3 regions of the Paenibacillus sp. FSL R7-0216 genome follow, and region 3 is predicted to be linked to each of the others. Evidence: predicted binding sites of a transcription regulator. Region 3 holds the regulator's gene; each other region holds the start of a gene.
The links. The regulator Rex, encoded in region 3, represses fermentation and respiration genes when NADH is low (regulators of the CRP and FNR family bind a similar motif). The targets are predictions, from matches to a motif close to TTGTGAAATATTTCACAA.

Region 1: the regulator Rex is predicted to act here: its motif matches at 2,156-2,173, upstream of MKZ15_RS07665 (DUF2249 domain-containing protein).
Region 2: the regulator Rex is predicted to act here: its motif matches at 3,336-3,353, upstream of MKZ15_RS13010 (polymer-forming cytoskeletal protein).

What each region holds. Positions count from the first base shown of each region.
Region 1 covers NZ_CP150222.1:1,742,177-1,748,557, forward strand. Annotated here, with positions in the region: gene hemG (protoporphyrinogen oxidase) at 1-72, shown strand, start outside; gene MKZ15_RS07650 (TIGR04053 family radical SAM/SPASM domain-containing protein) at 63-1,169, shown strand; gene MKZ15_RS07655 (DUF2249 domain-containing protein) at 1,242-1,478, opposite strand; gene MKZ15_RS07660 (hypothetical protein) at 1,479-1,838, opposite strand; gene MKZ15_RS07665 (DUF2249 domain-containing protein) at 1,856-2,089, opposite strand; gene MKZ15_RS07670 (YwiC-like family protein) at 2,318-3,040, shown strand; gene MKZ15_RS07675 (DRTGG domain-containing protein) at 3,093-4,427, shown strand; gene MKZ15_RS07680 (YtpI family protein) at 4,484-4,783, opposite strand; gene MKZ15_RS07685 (hypothetical protein) at 5,004-5,504, opposite strand; gene MKZ15_RS07690 (YtrH family sporulation protein) at 5,501-5,830, opposite strand; gene MKZ15_RS07695 (DNA polymerase III subunit alpha) at 5,990-6,381, shown strand, end outside.
Region 2 covers NZ_CP150222.1:2,875,587-2,881,967, reverse strand. Annotated here, with positions in the region: gene MKZ15_RS13025 (discoidin domain-containing protein) at 1-1,626, shown strand, start outside; gene MKZ15_RS13020 (TetR/AcrR family transcriptional regulator) at 1,786-2,361, shown strand; gene MKZ15_RS13015 (glucose 1-dehydrogenase) at 2,427-3,203, shown strand; gene MKZ15_RS13010 (polymer-forming cytoskeletal protein) at 3,413-3,955, shown strand; gene MKZ15_RS13005 (AraC family transcriptional regulator) at 4,170-5,000, shown strand; gene MKZ15_RS13000 (multidrug efflux MFS transporter) at 5,110-6,324, shown strand; gene MKZ15_RS12995 (hydrolase) at 6,374-6,381, shown strand, end outside.
Region 3 covers NZ_CP150222.1:3,016,574-3,022,954, reverse strand. Annotated here, with positions in the region: gene dinG (ATP-dependent DNA helicase DinG) at 1-1,118, shown strand, start outside; gene MKZ15_RS13670 (redox-sensing transcriptional repressor Rex) at 1,137-1,805, shown strand; gene MKZ15_RS13665 (amidohydrolase) at 1,802-3,100, shown strand; gene MKZ15_RS13660 (DUF5590 domain-containing protein) at 3,129-3,614, shown strand; gene MKZ15_RS13655 (phosphotransferase) at 3,712-4,713, shown strand; gene MKZ15_RS13650 (hypothetical protein) at 4,866-5,399, shown strand; gene MKZ15_RS13645 (AAA family ATPase) at 5,392-6,381, shown strand, end outside.

The DNA.
Region 1 (6,381 bases), 1.3 Mb from region 3:
TGCATTCGTCAAGGGAAGGAAGCGGCGGAAGCGGTGTTAACTTGGTTGGGAGATGAATCGAAATGCAACTGATTCAGCATAAAGATTATAACGTGAATCCCTTTATCGTCATTTGGGAAGTGACGAGAGCCTGTGCGCTGAAATGTCTGCACTGCCGGGCGGAAGCTCAATATCACCCCGATCCCAGACAGCTGACCTTCGAAGAAGGCAAGAAGCTTATCGACGAAATCGCGGAAATGGACGATCCGCTTTTTGTATTTACGGGGGGAGACCCGCTCATGCGACCGGATTTGTTTGACCTGGCGCGGTATGCGATCCATGAGAAGGGATTGCCCGTTTCCATGACCCCAAGTGCCACGCCGAGGGTTACCTTCTCCGCCGTAAGCAAAGCCAAGGAGGTTGGTCTTTCTCGCTGGGCGTTTAGCCTAGACGGCTCGACGGCGGAGATCCATGACCATTTCCGCGGCACACCGGGTTCATTCGAGATGACGACCAGAGGGATCGGTTATTTACAACAGCTGGAGATTCCGATTCAGATCAACACGACGGTGTCCCGTTATAACCTGAACGATCTGCCGCGAATTGCGGAAACGGTCAAAGGGATGGGGGCGGTGCTCTGGAGCGTGTTCTTCCTTGTACCAACGGGGCGGGGAATGACGAAAGACATGATTACACCGGAAGAGCATGAGCAGGTGATGATTTGGCTGGCGAACCTGCAACGGGAGATGCCTTACGGCATTAAAGCGACGGAAGCGCCCCATTACCGCCGGGTATTCATGCAGCAGCAGAGGCGAATCGCCGCTTCCGTAGAGGGGGGCTCGGCAACGCCCAAACGAAAGGATGTACTCGGCCGATCGCCTAAAGGCGTAAACGACGGAGACGGATTCGTATTTATCAGCCATATTGGCGAGGTGTATCCGAGTGGTTTTCTGCCGGTGAATTGCGGAAATGTCCGAGATACTTCGTTGGTGGAAATCTATCGAAATTCGCCGATTTTGCAGCAGTTAAGAGATAAATCCTTGCTTAAGGGCAAGTGCGGAGCCTGCGAATTCAAGGAGCTATGCGGCGGCTCCAGGGCAAGGGCCTATGCGGTAACCGGCGATTATTTGGAAAGCGATCCGTACTGCTCCTACATTCCTCGGGGCTACAACAGTCACGATCAACCGTGAGCAAAATCACGCAATGCAAAAAAGGAGGCCGATCGGCCTCCTTTTCATTCTTGTAAATCCAACGGATGGGCATTAGGATGGAAGAGGTTCAAATGTCACTTTCCAATGATCCTCAGCCAATTGCTCGGAAGCATGGCTGTAGCCCTTACCTTCAAGCACCTTTAGAAGCGGGACGGGATTCATGGTGGCGTGCAGAACGAAAGTCTCGCCCTTTTCCAGCTTCCCGACCGTGTCCATGATCACACTGAACGGTTCCTCGCCTCGGCGAAGAAACGGGCGAACGTCGAGTTCAACAATGCGGTCTGCCATTTACACATTCACCTCCACGTCGGTCCGTTCGGTTGCAAACGCTTGGCACAGCCGTGCCGCACCGCTAAGTCCTTTCATGCCGCCGTAAAGGGTATAGAAGAACGAGTCCGGCGCATCCAGCGAGAAGGACAAATACTGCTTCGGATCGATCCCTAACATTTTTTCAAACAAGGTGGCGGTGTCATAGGCGTAGAAACAGAAATACGTGTATTGAAATTCCGGCATTTTCTCGGCGATCGTGAGGATCTCACCCGCGTACCGCTCGAGGTTGCTCTCCGCTTCCTGAATCATGCGCAAGGCATCCTCCAGTTCCACGGCGATTTGGATCGTCTTGTCATCGATAACCGTAATCGTAGCCATAGGGCATTCCCCCTGCTTTAATTTTTACCGATTTTCACCTGGAACATCTCGGGCCCTTGCTCAATGTACTCCCAAGTAAAACCGCCGGGATGCATCGCTTCGAACTGAAAACGGAGCGGCACCGGGTCATGGTCGTTGATCAGCAGCATGGCTTCCCCCGGCTCCAAGGAATTGTAAGCGGCAAAAATCGTCTTATGCTTGAGCTGCGGCGGATATTCGGTAGCGTTGACAGTAGCTTTGAATTGACTCATGTGAAGTCCTCCTAAAGTTAAAAATTTAACGATTCGACCTCATTATATCAACGGGAAGCAGAATGATTGTGATATCAGTCACAAGTCAATTGCCGGTGAAAATTTCTGTTTGGATTTGTCCGGAAGACGCCATGGTTCCAGTGATTCCTGTCACTGGGATGCTTAGGCCAACTGATTATAATGTCCGTAATTTAGGCTTTACTCGAAGATGAAGGAGGAACCAATGACGTGCGAATCCGAGATTATATTCCCAATCAGCACGGAGCCTGGGCGATGCTGGTCGTTCCGTTTCTGTTCGGGATGCTCGCCTCTACCCCCGGGGCGATTCACGGACTGTTGTTTGTTTGCTGGCTTCTGATCTATTTGCTGATGTTTCCCCTGTTGCAGTGGATTCGGACGGGAAAAGCGGCCCGCTTCCGCAAACCGGTGCTGTTCTATGGTGCGCTGTTAGTCCCTGCGGCGGCCGCTTTGGTTCTGTTCCGTCCCATCGTTCTGCTAATGGCGCTCCTCTTCGTTCCGCTGTTTGCGATTAATGCCCTCTATGCCAAGCGAAAGCGAGAACGCGCTTTGCTGAACGATATTGCCGCTATCGTGCAATTCAGCCTGATGGTATTTATCTCCTACAAACTTGGAGGAGGGACCGATCTCCGGCTGGCTATGGAATTGTTCCTGATCAGCACGGCGTACTTCATCGGAACCGCCTTTTATGTAAAAACGATTATCCGCGAACGGAACAACAAGCGATTCTATGCCTATTCCGTAGCCTACCATCTGGTCCTGGCGCTTCTGGGGCTCTGGCTTCTGTCTCCGGCATTGGGACTGGCTGCAGTGGTATTGCTGGCACGGGCGGTCTGGTTCCCACGGACAGGAATCACCGCGAAACCGTCCGGTATGCTGGAAATTGTCTATTCTGTTATCGTTCTTGCCGCCGTCTGGATGACCTACGCTTGAAGGTGTATAATGAATACAGAATAGTACAGATTCGGGCAGGGGGGTATAACAGTTGGAGGGACCGGAGGAAAGCGTCACAAAACACGAACAGCTGCTCCAGCATATCGAAGGACTGAAGATCGGGACGAAAATATCCGTACGCAAGCTGGCCAAAACGCTGAGCGTCAGCGAAGGCACCGCTTACCGGGCGGTAAAGGAAGCGGAGAACCTGGGGATCGTCATTACGAAGGAGCGGATCGGCACCGTTCGCGTAGAGAAGAAGCCGCGGAACATCTCCGACCAGTTAACCTTTGGCGACGTGGTGGACATCGTGGAGGGCCATGTACTCGGCGGTGGGGAAGGTTTGGACAAAACGCTGAACAAATACGTCATCGGTGCGATGAAAATCGATGCCATGGCCAGATACATCGACGCCGGCAGCCTGTTGATTATCGGGAACCGCGACAATGCCCATTCGCTGGCCCTGGAGCAAGGCGCCGGCGTGCTGATCACCGGGGGTTTCGGGACGAGCCGCGAGGTCAAGGCTTTGGCGGACAAGCTGTCTTTGCCGATCATTTCATCGCGTCATGATACGTTTACCGTCGCTTCCATGATTAACCGCGCGTTGTTTGACCGCTTGATCAAGAAGAAAATCATGCTCGTGGAAGACATCGTCAGCCGCAAGCCGCGGGTGAATATGCTGAAGGCGACGAGCAACATTTCCGATTTTGACCAGTTGTCATTGGAGACGGGAAATCAGCATTTTCCGGTTGTGGATGAATGGAATCGGGTCATCGGGATCGTCAGCCGAAAGAATGTCGAGGAGCTTAGCGGCGACCAGTCCATCGAGAAATGTATGACTCGCCATCCGATTACCGTCGGCCTGCAGACATCGCTGGCTTCCGCCGCGCAAATCATGGTATGGGAAGGAATCGATTTCTTGCCCGTTGTCGACCGCAATCGGAAGCTGGTCTCGTCGGTGACGCGTCGTGAGGTGCTGCAGGCCATGCGGGACGTGCGCAATCAGCCGCAGCTAGGCGAAACGTTTGAGCATTTGATGTGGAATGGGTTTGCCGAGGAGCGGGACGAAGAGGGGAAGTTATTTTTCCGCGGAATGATTACGCCGCAGATGTCCACCGATTTGGGGACGATTTCGCACGGGGTTCTGACTTCGCTAATGACCCAGGCGGGGCTTCGCGCGGCCAAGGACACCAGCGGCGGCGACTTTGTCGTCGACAATATCACCACCTATTTCGTGCGTCCGGTGCAAATTGAAAACCCGATCGTCATCACTCCTGTGCTGCTGGAGATGAGCCGCCGGGCTTGTAAGCTGGAGATCATGTTGACGTATCAGGACTCCCTCATCTCCAAGGCGGTCATGACGTTGCAGTCGATCGACCACGCGTGAGGTTGGGATAGGTAAGCGACAGGGGACGGGGATAGCTAACGGCGGAGCGGCCGAGGTTATCCCTGTTTCTGCCTTGCATACAAGCCGTGGTTGCGGATGCCGGCAAAAATGTTGAATGCCCCCAGCACCATAAACACGGCGCCGATGACAACCCGCAGCGTCGAACCGCTAAACATGAACATTTGAATGAGGGCCAGAATGATCAGCATCACGCCCATAAAGATGTTCATTTTGGCGGCCGCCATCCCCCGCGTTTGCGGATCGAGCGAACGCCGCGACTTGAAGCTGAAGAAGACCGAGCCCACGCAGCAGATGATCAGGATAGCGTAAAGAACGTATTGGATGGTTTGGATCATTGATTCAACTAGCTCCTTTATAAACATAATGTTAGGGGGATAGCCTCCCCGCAGGATTGTGTTCGAAAAATCATATATATTCGCGCTCAAAAGCCAAAATATCTATATTCTATATGAAATTTCATATAGAATTGGTCTTTTTAACAATTTTGGCCCATTTCTATATGAAAAATCATATAAAATGGTGAATCCAAGATTACCTCTATTTTAGCATGATTTGCTAGAGACGAATATAGGGCCTCATATCCACCCAAACCTGCAGCACCCCATCGCTCACCAACATCGTTTTGATCTGAATACTATACTCCTTATCGCGCACGACATAGATTTTGCGGTTCAACAGCGTTCGGGCCATTTTGGCATCGGAGTCGATATCGAAAATATTGCGGCCCCGCAGCACCTCCAACTCGTTATGAAGCTGCTCGGCCACCTCTTTAACCGCGAGCGAATCGAGCGGGGGATCTCGTTCCTCCACGCGAACCTTAATCTCTTTGATGACGGTCGAGCGGTTGTTGTATTTTTTTAATGTCCGGATATCCTCTTCTGCCTGATGCAGCTGGATCGTGAGATCCTTGTTCTGGATCCAAAGCAAATTGTAGCTTGTCTGATAGATCACGTTGTAGACGATGCTGCCCATGACCATGCCGAGGATAAACACAGCGGTAAACTGCATAAACCTGCGGAAGCCCGTAAGCTTCGGCTGTTTCGCCTCTTCGGTCATCCTCGGCCTCCCCCGCACATCCAACGCACCAGCTCCGAACCCATATGCGCACCGAGAAAGGCAAACAGCAGGTACAAGATTTGTTTGATGGCCGGAGACAGGTTCCCGTCAAAAAAATTGCTCTCGATGACCCGCATCGGGTCGATCGTGCCGCCTACGGCAGCGGCGAGCGCCCATATTTTAATGCGGTCGGCGATGTCCAGCATCGTGTGCGTTGGCGGTTGGAGTGAAACGACGGCACCGATGCCGCCCACCATGGCGCCCCCCACCACGATCCCGAAGGCGATAAAGAAATCCATCACCGCTTTGGTCAAAAACGTACTCATGCGCGTTTGCCCCTTTCCGAGGTTTGTCCGGTCTTTCTACCAGTCTATGGGCGAGGCCTAGCCATGTATGATAAAATATTCAATAAAGGTAGTTCAAAAGTCGACGGTTGAACCTGATTTGGCTTAGTTTGTGAAATAAATCCGAAAGGAAGGGATCGCATGGACAGCTTTGTTCATTTGCACGTACATAGTGAATACAGCTTGCTGGACGGGGCCGCCCGGCTCGAGGACCTCGTTGCCAAGGCCGCGGCCTCCGGCATGAAGGCGCTGGCGCTGACGGATCACGGGGTCATGTACGGCGCGGTTCCTTTTTATAAATTGTGTAAAAAGCACGGCATCAAGCCGATCATCGGCTGCGAGGTGTATTTTACGGCAGGCTCGCGCAAGGAACGGGGAAGCCGGCAGGACCAGCCGATTCATCACTTGATTTTGCTGGCCAAAAATGAGACGGGGTACCGCAACTTGATGAGGCTCAGCTCCATTGGTCACCTTGAGGGCTTCCATTACAAGCCGCGAATCGACTGGGACGCGCTCGAACGGCATCGTGAAGG
Region 2 (6,381 bases), 140 kb from region 3:
AGCTCGGAAGGCGTCGAGCGCTTGGTGGACGGCGACTTATCGACCCGCTGGTCTTCGGGACGTTTGCAAGCTCCCGGCGACTGGCTGCAAATCGATTTGGGTTCGGAGCAAACGTTTGATACCTTATTTATGAACTCCGGCACGAACTGGGGAGATTACGCGCATGGTTATGAGGTTTACGTCTCGGCTGACGGTGAAAGCTGGAACGATCCGGTGGCAACAGACACGGGTACATCGCCAAGCCTAGCCGTATCCTTAAATAAGCAGCAGGCCCGTTATGTGAAAATGGTGCTGACAGCGCCTGCGGACAGCTGGTGGTCGATTTCCGAGCTGAAGCTGGCCGAGTTCGGCGCTGCTGCGCCGCCTGTAACACCGCAACCGGCAGATGGCTCGTTGGATGATCGCTCCGGCTGGGTCGTAACCGCATCCTCCACCCAGGGGAAGGATGTAACGGTAAACATGCTGGACGGTAACCGCGACACGCTCTGGACGAACGGAAGAGAACAAGCAAGCGGCCAATGGGTGAAGGTGGATTTAGGCGCGGTACATCGCTTCGATTCCATCGTGCTTGATCCGGGCAATGCGGGGGAAGATTACCCGCGCTCGTATCGACTTTATGTTTCAAACGATGGCGAGAACTGGGGGGATCCGGTCATCGGAGGCCCAGGACAGGCGGGCCGCTTGTCGGTCACGTTCCCGACGCAAACCGCCCGTTACCTGAAGCTGGTGCAAACCGGCGAGGCGAACCGGTGGTGGTCGATCGCCGAGCTCTATGTCAATGATTACGGCATCGGCAAGCAGAAAGAAGTGACGCCCGACAACTGGATCGTTACCTCCTCCTCCGGCGATAGTGCGGGGGCGATCGTAGACGGCGTGGAAAGTTCCCGCTGGACGAGCGGCCGCGAACAAACCGGCGGTGAATGGTTCCAACTTGATTTGGGTATGGCGCAGCCGGTAGACCAAATGGTGATGGACAGCGCACACAGCCATGAGGATTACGCACATGGCTATGAAGTGTACGTATCGCTGGACGGTGAATCTTGGGGAAGTCCCGTCGCATCGGGGACGGGCAAAGGTCCGATTGTGACTGCTGCCTTCCCGTTGCAGACGGCTCGGTTCCTCAAAGTCGTACAGACGGGAACCGATCCCCACTGGTGGTCGATTCATGAAGTGAAGGTATACACAGCAGATTCGACCCCATGGATTCCGGAACCGCAGGATGGGGAGGAAGTACTCTTGAATACGTTGGACCGCTCGGGCTGGACGGTTACGGCATCGACCTACGCCGATCTCTCGGCGCTGTTCGATGATAACTTAGGCAGCCGCTGGACCTCCGGCGCGGGGCAATCCCCGGACCAATGGATACAGATCGATCTAGGCGGCGAGCGGCATTTCAGCCGATTAAGCATGGATTCGGGAGGCAGCGATAACGATTATGCCCGCAGCTTCCAGGTACTCCTCTCAGAGGACGGCGAGAGCTGGACAACGGTCTCGGAGGACGTCGGAACTAGCAAGCAAATCGTGACGACATTCCCACAGCAATCCGCCCGGTACGTAAAGATCCTGCAAACTTCCACGACACCGGAGTGGTGGTGGTCGATTGCCGAAATAAATCTATATCGTTAAGAAGCGGCAAGATCAGATAGTTGAATTCAGCTCCCGGACGGAATTTTCCGTTGCAGGGAGCTGCTTTTTTATTAAATAATTGGAGAACGGAAATTCTAAATAATTCTTTACCGAACGTTCTCAATATGATAAACTCAAGATGAAAGGAGGGACCGCCCATTGGCCAGAGCCAAACAATTTGACGAGGATACGGTGTTGCTGAAAGCGATGAAGCTATTTTGGGAACAAGGCTATGAGAGAACGTCGATGCAGGATTTGGTCGAGCAAATGGGCGTTCATAAGCGTAGCATGTATGACACATTCGGCGATAAGCATTCTCTGTATGTCCGAGCGCTGAACCGGTATCAGGAAGTGATCGCGAAACGGATGGTGGAGGCGATGAACGGAGCCCGTTCCACAAAGGAAGCGATCCGCGCCTTATTCGAAATGGTGATCTATCCGGAAAAGGGATTCCCGGCGGGCTGCCTGATGGTGAACACGGCGGTTGAGCTCGCAACGATCGACGCGGATGCCAGGGCTTTCGTGACCGAGGGTTGGGCGCATTCCGAGATCGTGATCCGTGGGCTGATCGAAGCCGGACAACGATCAGATGAGTTAGATCCGTCGTTGAACGCGGAGGAGCTCGCGTCCTATTTCAATAATGCCTTGGCTGGCCTTAGGGTAATGGTGAAGACAGTTGAAGATAAAGAGAAGCTCGTCCGGATCGTCGATACGACGTTGTCTTTGTTGAAGTAGTCTTTTTTTTTGCACAAAAGAGAATGATCATTCTCAATAAACATCTATCTAAAGGAGCGAGTACGATGGGAAAACTAGCAGGTAAAGTAGCGTTGATTACTGGAGGGAGCAGCGGGATTGGATTCTCCACGGCCCAATTGTTTGTAGCCGAAGGGGCGAAAGTTGTCATAACGGGAAGGAACCCGGACAATTTGAAGAAAGCGGTGGATACGCTGGGCACATCCAATAGCATTGGCGTGGTATCGGACGCGGCTGATCCGGAGAGCGCCGAGAAGGCCGTCACGGCAGCAGTGGAAGCTTTTGGCGGATTAGACATCGTGTTTGCCAATGCCGGGATCAGCGGAAGTACGCCACTCGGCAGTACGGACCCGTCCCTGTTTAAGCGCATTCTCGATATCAACGTCGCCGGTGTATTCTTCACGGTTCAAGCGGCTTCGCCCCATTTGAGAGAGGGGGGCTCGGTGATCCTGAACGGTTCTGTTCTGGCCAAAGCCGGCAGTCCGGGGTATGCCGCCTATGCTGCAAGCAAAGGGGCGGTCACAAGCATGGCGCGGGTTCTGGTTTCGGAACTGGCACCGCGCGGGATCCGCGTCAATACCGTCGTGCCGGGCGCCACGAAAACGCCGATTTGGGGAGATACTGCTGCACCGGCTTTTAATCAGCTGGAAGATTATTTGAAACGCAGCATCCCGCTGAACCGAATGGGCGAACCTATAGAACTGGCAAATACCGTGTTATTTCTGGCTTCAGACGATGCATCCTTCGTCAACGGGGCGGAAATCAGCGTAGATGGGGGCTCAGGCTCTTCACCGATGGGAACACCGCTCCATACCCAACGTTAACAACTCCTCCCGTCAGGGGGTTCATATACATCAGAGCCGGTCGGTTTCCGATCGGCTTGTTTACTCGAACAGGAGGAAGGTGGAAAAATGATGAACAAGCTGTGACTTGTTATGTGAAAAAAAGCACATTAAAAGTGAAATAAATCACATTATATGATTCCACTTTTTTTTATAATTCAAACTGAAGATAAAAACAGGAGGGAAATCAAATGAAAATGGTCAAAGGTTTGGTAGTAGCAGGGATTGCAGCGGCGTTGCTGGCAGGTTGCGGTTCGAATAACGGGAATACGGCGGAAAACACAAATAAACCCGCTGAACAAACCGACGTAACGACGACGGCATCGATCGTAAACCAAGCGGATGCGTTCACGAATGCAGTCAGCGAAAAAGGGACTTGGATCGTCGCGATTCTGGACGACTTGACAGTCGATAAGGATGTTGTAGTTGCTGGTGAATTCCATGACAAAAACGATGCTGCAAAAGACATCTATCGTAAAATCGCGCTGTACACCCAAGACGAAGATCACAACATCACCGCTTCGTTTACATTGACGGTTCCTAAACTGACGGTACAAAGTGAAAACCTGAGAATTCAAGGCGGTACCGTGAAAGGTGACGTCTATGTAGAAGCAAACGGGTTCAACTTGGATAAAACCGCTACGATCGACGGCAACCTGTACTTCGCCAACGCGGACGTGCAAGCTAGCGCGAAAATCGACGGTAAAGTAACGGGCGCAACAGAAGTGAAGTAAGTTTAGTCCTAATCATAACGAAGGCCAACCGATCAGGTTGGCCTTGTTTTTATACCAAAAATGATTTTACGAATACATAGATCCGTTTATCCTCCCACATTCAGATCATAGTTCTACACTCTTCAGCGGGCGGGAGGTTGCGGTTTGCCCGGCCGTATGTTCTAATCGCAGTAGCTGCGTTCCGCAGCGGAAGACCCGGTGGAGGCGATCGGTTATGAACTTGAATAATCTCTATTTTCATATCCATTACTGCAATAGTAAGCAACCAAACGATGGCAAGAAGATCAGGACCCAAATTAGCAGAACGCTTCAGCATCATGAGCTGCTGCTTGTAACCGGAGGTAAGGGCAGCTTAACGCTGGGCGGCAAGAAGCATCTCGTTCAGGAGGGGTTGATCTTTTACCTGCGAGCGGGGTTACCGCATACGATTGAAATGGATGAAGAGGAGCCGATCTGTTTCTATTCGATCCACTTCAGCTCTACGAGCATCGGATATGACGAAGGCGCTTGGTCTATCGGAAAGGAACATGAACGGCTGCCGTTGCCGCCGATGCGCATACTGCAAAATGGATACTTGGTCGTGGACGCCTTTCAAAGGCTGACGGCCGCCTGGTCCGCCAAACTGCCGGGTTATGAGCTGTTGGCAAGAGCCAGATTGCAGCAGCTGCTATATGAAATCTTCTTACAGGTAAAGAGACAAAATCAGAATCACGCGGTTGCGCTTAAAGTCGAAAAGGTGATCCAGCATATGCGTGAGCATCTTACTGAGCGGCTCACTTTGGCGGAGTTGTCTGATTTGGTGCAACTGTCAACGTACTATCTGACGCGAGTGTTCAAGCAGGCTACCGGCTATACGGTCATCGAGTACTTCAACAAACTTAAAATGGATAAAGCCAAAGAACTCATCTTGGACGGTGACAAAAAAATCAAGGACGTTGCATTAGAGCTCGGTTTCGCCGACGAATTTTACTTCAGCCGAATTTTCAAGCGTACGGAAGGGATCAGTCCATCTGAATTTTACAGCAATATCGTCCATGGAGTTTAGGATAATGCATGGTACATAGCTGTTTTTCGCGTTAAGATCATTCTGCAAGAATGTTCAATTGTCGCGCAGTGGACAGCGAGCTCTTACAGAAGGAAGAAGGCTTTGGGTTATGCCGATTTGGAAAAGAAATTTGATCGTCTGCTGGTTTGGCATGTTCGTGACAGGGGTAGGCATGAGTCAGATCGCTCCGATTTTGCCGCTCTACATCAAGCAGCTGGGGGTTGATCAGGCCGATGCGGTAGCCCGTTATTCCGGACTCGCATTTGGCATTACGTTTATCGTCTCGGCGATTTTCTCCCCGATTTGGGGGCTCGCGGCCGATAAATATGGGCGGAAACCGATGCTCCTCCGGGCTAGCCTCGGAATGGCGATCATTATCGGATGTATGGGGTTCGCTACCCATGTGTATGTATTGATCGCCCTTCGTCTGTTGCAAGGCATCATTACCGGCTACGGCACAGCATGCACAACGCTGATCGCGACGCAAACGGACAAGGCTCATGCGGGTTGGGCGTTAGGTCTGTTATCCACGTCCAATATCGCGGGATCGCTGTTAGGGCCAACGATCGGCGGGTTCATTGCCGAAAACGCCGGGATTCCAAACACCTTTTTCCTGACCGGTGTGTTGATGCTGATCGCTTTCATAACGACATGGTTATTCGTTAAGGAAACGTTCGTGCGGACGGATGAGAAAGTGGCGGGAATGAAAGAGGTATGGGCGGCAGTTCCTGAAAAAAGCTTAACCTTGACGCTGTTCGCCACCTTTTTTATGCTGAGTGTCGCCATGTATTCGGTGGAACCGGTGCTAACGGTGTGTGTAAATGATATTTCTCGGAACAGCGGCCATGTGGCGCTGTTGGCCGGGGTCATTTTCTCGGCATCAGGTTTGGCTAATATTTTGGCAGCGCCAAGGCTCGGGAAGTTGTCCGACCGGATTGGCGCTCATAAGGTGATGCTGGCTGCGCTGCTGGTGGCCGGGATCTTGTTTATCCCGCAGGCACTCGCACGGAATCCTTGGGAGCTGATGGGGCTGCGTTTTTTGCTGGGATTGGCTGCGGGCGGACTCAGTCCCTCGGTCAACACACTCATCAAGAAGATTACTCCGGAGCATCTGACAGGGCGGGTGTATGGATTTAGCATGGCAGCCGGGTATCTGGGGGTATTTGCCGGTTCCGTGCTGGGCGGTCAAGTCGCGGCTTGGCTCGGCGTTCCATACGTATTCTTGACGACCGGCGTTTTGCTGCTAATCAATGCGGTCTGGGTTTATACGAAGGTGTATAAGAAGTTGAAGGAACCTGGTCGATTGGCGCTTATCCAAAGATGACCAAGAATGGAGTGAAGGAGAGATGATGATGGAAATGGATCCATCTGACATGAAGAC
Region 3 (6,381 bases):
ATTGGGAGACACTGACCGCGCTCGAAAACCAGATTTACGTGGGTCTGGGCGACGTGCTTCGAAAAGGGGATCGTCTCCTGTCCGAGATTCGGGAGGAGCAGGATGATTATGCTGCGGAAAGCCTGCTTACCGATATCAGCGGCTTGTTTAAGGATTTAGCTGGAGAACGGGAATCACTGCGGTTCTTCATGAAGCTGGAAAGCGAAGACACAGTTTATTGGATGGAAGCCAACGGGAATTACCGCAGCCGCTCGCTGCAAATGTACGCGGTGCCGATTGACGTTAGCGCCCAGTTGAAGGAATTTTTCTTCGATCGGAAAAAAAGCGTCGTTATGACTTCCGCGACATTGTCAGTCGATAAGTCGTTTCAATATATGATCGAGCAGTTGGGTCTGACGGAGGCGGCGGAAGAGGAACGGTTGATTACGTCGATGTTGCCATCTCCGTTTAATTACCGGGACCAGGCACTCTTAGTCATTCCGCGTGATTTTCCGAGCGTAAAGGGCAGCGTGGGAGATGATCACTTCATTAACACGTTGGTGCAGTCGTTGGCAGATTCCGCGGTGGCTACTCAAGGCCGCATGCTGGTGCTGTTTACGTCCTACCGGATGCTGAGACAGGTGTATGACCCGCTGAAAGAGTTGCTCTCGGCGCAGGGGATCACCGTCATCGGGCAAGGGATGGACAGCGGTAGCCGTACCAAGCTGACTCGGCGCTTCCAGGGTCAAAATGCATCGGTATTGCTGGGGACGAGCAGTTTCTGGGAAGGGGTAGATATCCCCGGCGAGGCGCTGACAAGTTTAGCGATCGTGCGGCTGCCTTTTCAACCGCCGAACCATCCGCTGGTGGAAGCCAAGAGTGAGCGACTGCAGCGGGAGAAGAAAAACCCATTTATGAAGTTATCCGTCCCGCAGGCGGTTATCCGCTTCAAGCAAGGATTCGGGCGACTCGTCCGTTCCTCGCAGGATCGTGGCATCGTAATCGTTTATGATACCCGTATCCTGGAGTCTTACTATGGGAAGTATTTTTTATACTCTTTGCCCGGACCGAAGATGGAGCATATGCCGATGAATCAAATGGTACCTCGCATCTCGGAATGGTTGAATCCCGAAGCCTAAACCGCTTTATTGATCGCATTGAAGAATAGGGGGAAACGAAGCATGAAGTCAGAAAAAATTTCGGACGCCGTCGTCCGCAGACTGCCGGTTTACCTGCGTTTCTTGAACGAACTCAGCCGCAGGGAGGTCCCCACGGTCTCCTCGCAGGAGCTGGGCCAGAAGTTGGATCTGAATCCCGCGCAAATCCGCAAGGATTTAGCGTATTTCGGCGATTTTGGTCGGAAGGGGATCGGCTATGACGTGGCTTACCTAATCGAGAAGATTCAACAGATTCTCAACTTGGACCAGCAAATTAACGTGGCGTTAGTCGGTGCCGGTAATCTAGGGCAAGCCCTTTCGAATTATAATGCTTATTTGAAGGATAATATGAAAATCGTCGCCGTGTTCGACGCATCGCCAGCAAAGATCGGTACCCAAATCAACAACATCACGATTCAACCGATTGAGGAGCTGGTAGCTACGGTACGAGCGAATAATATCCGTATTGGGATCATAACGGTACCTGACACAGAAGCCCAGCGCGTGGCAGACGAGCTGGTTGCGGCCGGGATCGGAGCCATCTTGAACTTCGCGCCAACGATTCTCAAGGTGCCGTCGGAAGTGCGGATTCATGCGGCCGATTTCACTACAGACCTGCTTAGCTTGGCATATTATCTGGAGGATGGAAAGGAACAAGCCAACGTATGAGTCGTAAATGGTTAATTAAGAACGGGACGTTTGCCGTACTGGAGACCAATCGCCCCGTGATTCATGGATATATGCTTGTTGAAGGCGATTCGATCACCTATATCGGAGAAGAGCGCCCGGAAGGCGTGGAAGGCGCCGAAACGTTTGACGGCAAAGGCTTGTTATTTTTGCCGGGACTGATTAATACCCATGGTCATGCGGCGATGTCGCTGTTGCGCGGTTATGGGGATGACATGGTACTGCAAACCTGGCTGCAGGAGAAAATGTGGCCGATGGAAGCCAAGTTTACCGCTGCTGACGTTTATGCCGGAACGGCGCTGTCCGTACTGGAAATGCTTAAAGGCGGTACGACCACGTTCTTGGATATGTACGATCAGATGGACGAAGTCGCCAAGGTTGTCGAGGAATCCGGCATTCGCGCCGTGCTGATGCGCGGAGCGATCGGGCTATGCTCGCCGGAAGAGCAGGATCAGAAGCTTAAAGAAGCGATCGCGTTTGCCCAGAATTGGCACGGTAAAGCGGAAGGACGCATCACGACGATGATGTCGCCTCATGCGCCATATACCTGTCCGCCGGCTTTCATCGAGAAGTTCGTACAAGCCGCCCACGATCTCGATCTACCGATGCATACGCATATGTCGGAGACACGCGCCGAGGTGGAGCAGAACGTGAACGATTACGGCGTTCGCCCGGTAGAGCACCTACGGAAGCTGGGCATGTTCTCCCGCCCGACGCTGCTCGCCCATGCCGTACATTTGACGGACGAGGAAATCGAGGTCTTGGCTTCTCATGGCGTTACCGTCTCTCATAATCCGGGTAGCAACTTAAAGTTGGCCAGCGGCGTTGCCAGAGTACCGGAGCTCCTGAAGAAGGGAGTCGTGGTATCGCTGGGTACTGACGGTGCAGCCAGCAACAATAACCTGGACATGCTGGAGGAGATTCGTTTGGCCGCGCTGATTCATAAAGGCGTATCCGGGGATCCGACGGCGATTCCGGCTCTAGAAGCACTCAAGATGGGGACGGAGTACGGCGCGAAGTCGGTCTTCTTGCCGAACACCGGGAAGCTTGCGGCTGGCATGAAGGCGGATTTCATCGCCTTGAACACGGAGCAGGCTCATTTTCTGCCGCGAACGGATTTCATCTCGCACACCGTGTATTCTGCTGGACCAAAAGACGTGGAGCACGTTTGGGTGAATGGCAAACAGGTCGTCAAACACGGGGCTTGCCTGACGCTTGATGAGGAGCGTATTCGGCACGACGCTCAAGCTGCGTTCGAGGGACTGCTGGCACGGTAATACGCTAGGATAGGAAAGGAAGAGAAGGTTGAGGAAGCGAACCCAATGGATTCTGCTGTCCATCGTGATCCTGTTGATCGTGCTCCTTGGTCTCCACCGGTTTTATCTATACATTCATGAGGATACGTGGAGAGCCGAAAGAGAGGCCGTTCAACAGGCGAAGCAGGAGACGGACCTGGTCCAGGGAGACGAGGTGTGGAAGTCGGTATGGGATGAAGTCACCTGGGTCGTGCAGGGGGAAGACGAATCCGGACGTAAAATGATGGTTTGGCTCCGAGAAGGACAGGACCCTGAGGTGCGATTGCTATCGGAAGGGAAGTCCGAGAATCAGGTTCGAGCCATCATCAAACAGACGTTGCCGGGTATCCAGGTAGTCCGTCTGCTGCCGGGCATTTACAATAACCAACTGGTCTGGCAGCTGTTCTACAAACAGAAGGACCACCACTATTATCGGTTCTTCAGTTTTACAACGGGCGAACCGCTACCGGAAGTGTTCACCCTGCCGAATCGCTGACGGGTCGTCGTAAATAGAAATATTCCTAATAAACGGTTTCGAGGTTTAGGCGAAAAGCCTGAATGGCGAGACCGTTTTTTTGTAAGGAGGGAAAGGCATGGAGTTGCTCGATCCTACAGGGCAAGAGAATAAGGTGTGGGAAGACTTGAAACAAGCGTTTAACCATCATTTTTCTAGTCCAATCCGGCAGGCTATTCCTATTAAAAGAGGTTGGTTAAATTATAAATGGAAAATTACCACGGATTTCGGTGAATTTGTGCTTAAGCAATATAATAGGGAGCGGTTTAAGTCCTATCGGCCCGAAACGTTGCAATTGGCCTTATCGCAACAAATGCGATTAAGTGAACTTGGTTTTCCGTGCCCTTCGCTTCTTACCTCGAACGGGAATAGGATGCTTGAGTCGGACAGTGGTGAAAAGTTCATTGTAATGGGGTATTGTCAGGGACTACTTGTTCCGCCGGGACAATCCAACATCCATCAAGTCTATGATTTAGGACGGGTCACAGGCCAAATGCATCGGTTTTTGAATGACGGGACGTTGGGACGGAAGGAATCCGCCTTGTTTTGCCCTCCCGCTCGCGAGGAGCGATTGGAGCATTGGATTACGCTTCAGGAGCAAGCTCTTCGCAGCGGCAACCTCTTATTGTCGAGTGAGATTGAAACGCAACGCATTGCAACGGAAAACGTTGACCTGGGACGATTTGAACAGATTGCATCGGGGTGGGCGCATCGGGATCTTTGGATGGACAATTTGCTGTTTAACGAGAGTTCTGTGGCTGCGGTCCTGGATTTCGATCGCTTCAATTATGATTATCCCCGGCTCGATGTTGCTCGAGCTGTTATGTCATGTGCGTTTAGCGATCACTTGGACCTGACTCTGGCTACTGCATTTATGGAAGGGTATCGACAGGAGGTAGAAGCCCCATTTGAGACGGGGTACTTAACGACATCCCTGCAAATGCTGTGGTACATGGAATGTGTCTGGTGGATTCATGGGCAGATGGATCCACATAGCGCGCCTCCCGCGCGCTTCGCCAGGGAGATGAAGTGGCTGGCGGAAAATATCAACCGCTTGCCAGTGATGCTTGAGAATTTGTAGCATTTCGGGGTAGAACTGCTAGCTTCAAATTTTAAATATCTTCACACTTTCCTTCGATATTTGATATACGATGTGATATACTCATATTTGTAGTTTTGATAGACGGGTTGATATACTACAGAGATGATTATTATAGATAAGGGGGACATCACGTGAAACTGCGTATTGGACCAATTGCTGCAAGCATCGCTATTTCCGTCCTTGTGTTGTTTGGTGGATGGTTCCTGTATCGGCAATGGGCGATTGAACGTCCGCTGGAGAATATCGTAAAAAGTGTGGATGGTGTAAATCAAGTCGAAATGGATATCAAACCTGATGAGTTGGCGCTGAAGCTGAGTTTAAAGCCGGGGACCGATCTTGGCGCGCTAGTTCGGCAGATTGAACAGAACGGGAAAGACCAAATCGGCAACCGTACGTTGAAGCTAGACGTGGAGGATCATTCTTCTCCGACATTGGACCAGTTGTGGGAGAACGCGTTGTTCACCGTCGCGCAAGCGATGGAAAACAAGCAATATACGCAAATTACCGCGGCTCTAAAGCAAATGGAACAGGAAAACGACAAACTGACGGCTACAGCGGAAATGGACGAGAAAAACGTCTATATTACTTTGACGGATGGTCAATACAGTAAATTTGTTATTTTGCCGCGTACACCGGAACGAATGGGGGCATGGCCGAATGCGTAAATGGATGATCGAAGCAGCCATCGGATTTATTCCGGTCCTTATCGTATTCTTGGCAGTGACCGGTGTTAATGTTGTTCCGCTTGTCGTAGCTATGGTGCTGTTTGGCGCGTTGTTTACGGCGATCAAAATGCGCAGCGGCGGGATTACGATCGGAGCAGCCGGGGAACGGAAGCGCAAAAAGCGCGGCCTGGCAAAGCTAACCTTCGAGCAGATCGGCGGACAGGAAAGTGCAAAGCAGGAGCTTCGGGAAGCGCTGGATTTTATGGTGCGACAAGATGAAATCAGCAAGTTCGGCATTCGCCCGATCAAAGGGATTTTGCTGACGGGACCTCCGGGAACCGGGAAAACTTTGCTCGCGAAAGCAGCGGCACAATACACTAATGCCGTGTTTGTCGCGGCTTCGGGCAGTGAATTCGTTGAAATGTATGTCGGCGTTGGGGCGAGTCGGATTCGTGATTTGTTTAAGGAAGCGAGAACCCGCGCGGCTAAGGAAAACAAGGAAAATGCGGTTATTTTCATTGACGAAATCGAAGTGATCGGCGGAAAAAGAGAAGGCGGGCAGCAACGCGAGTACGACCAAACGTTAAACCAGCTGTTGACGGAAATGGATGGCATTTATTCCTCCGATACGCCGCGGATTCTACTGATTGCCGCGACGAACCGTAAGGAAATGCTGGACAGCGCTTTGCTTCGTCCAGGGCGGTTTGACCGGCATATTCAAGTCGATCTGCCGGATAAGAAGGGCCGCCGTCATATCCTCGAACTGCACGCGGCCAACAAACCGCTGCAAGAGGGCGTCAATTTGGACAAAATCGCGGAGGAATCGTATGGCTTCTCCGGCGCGCAGTTGGAAAGCGTGATGAATGAAGCGGCAATTTACGCGATGCGGGATGAGGTCGATCAAATTACCCAAGGTCATTTATCGATGGCTATCGATAAAGTGCTGATGGGCGAGAAGACAGACCGACAGGCCGCCGAGGAA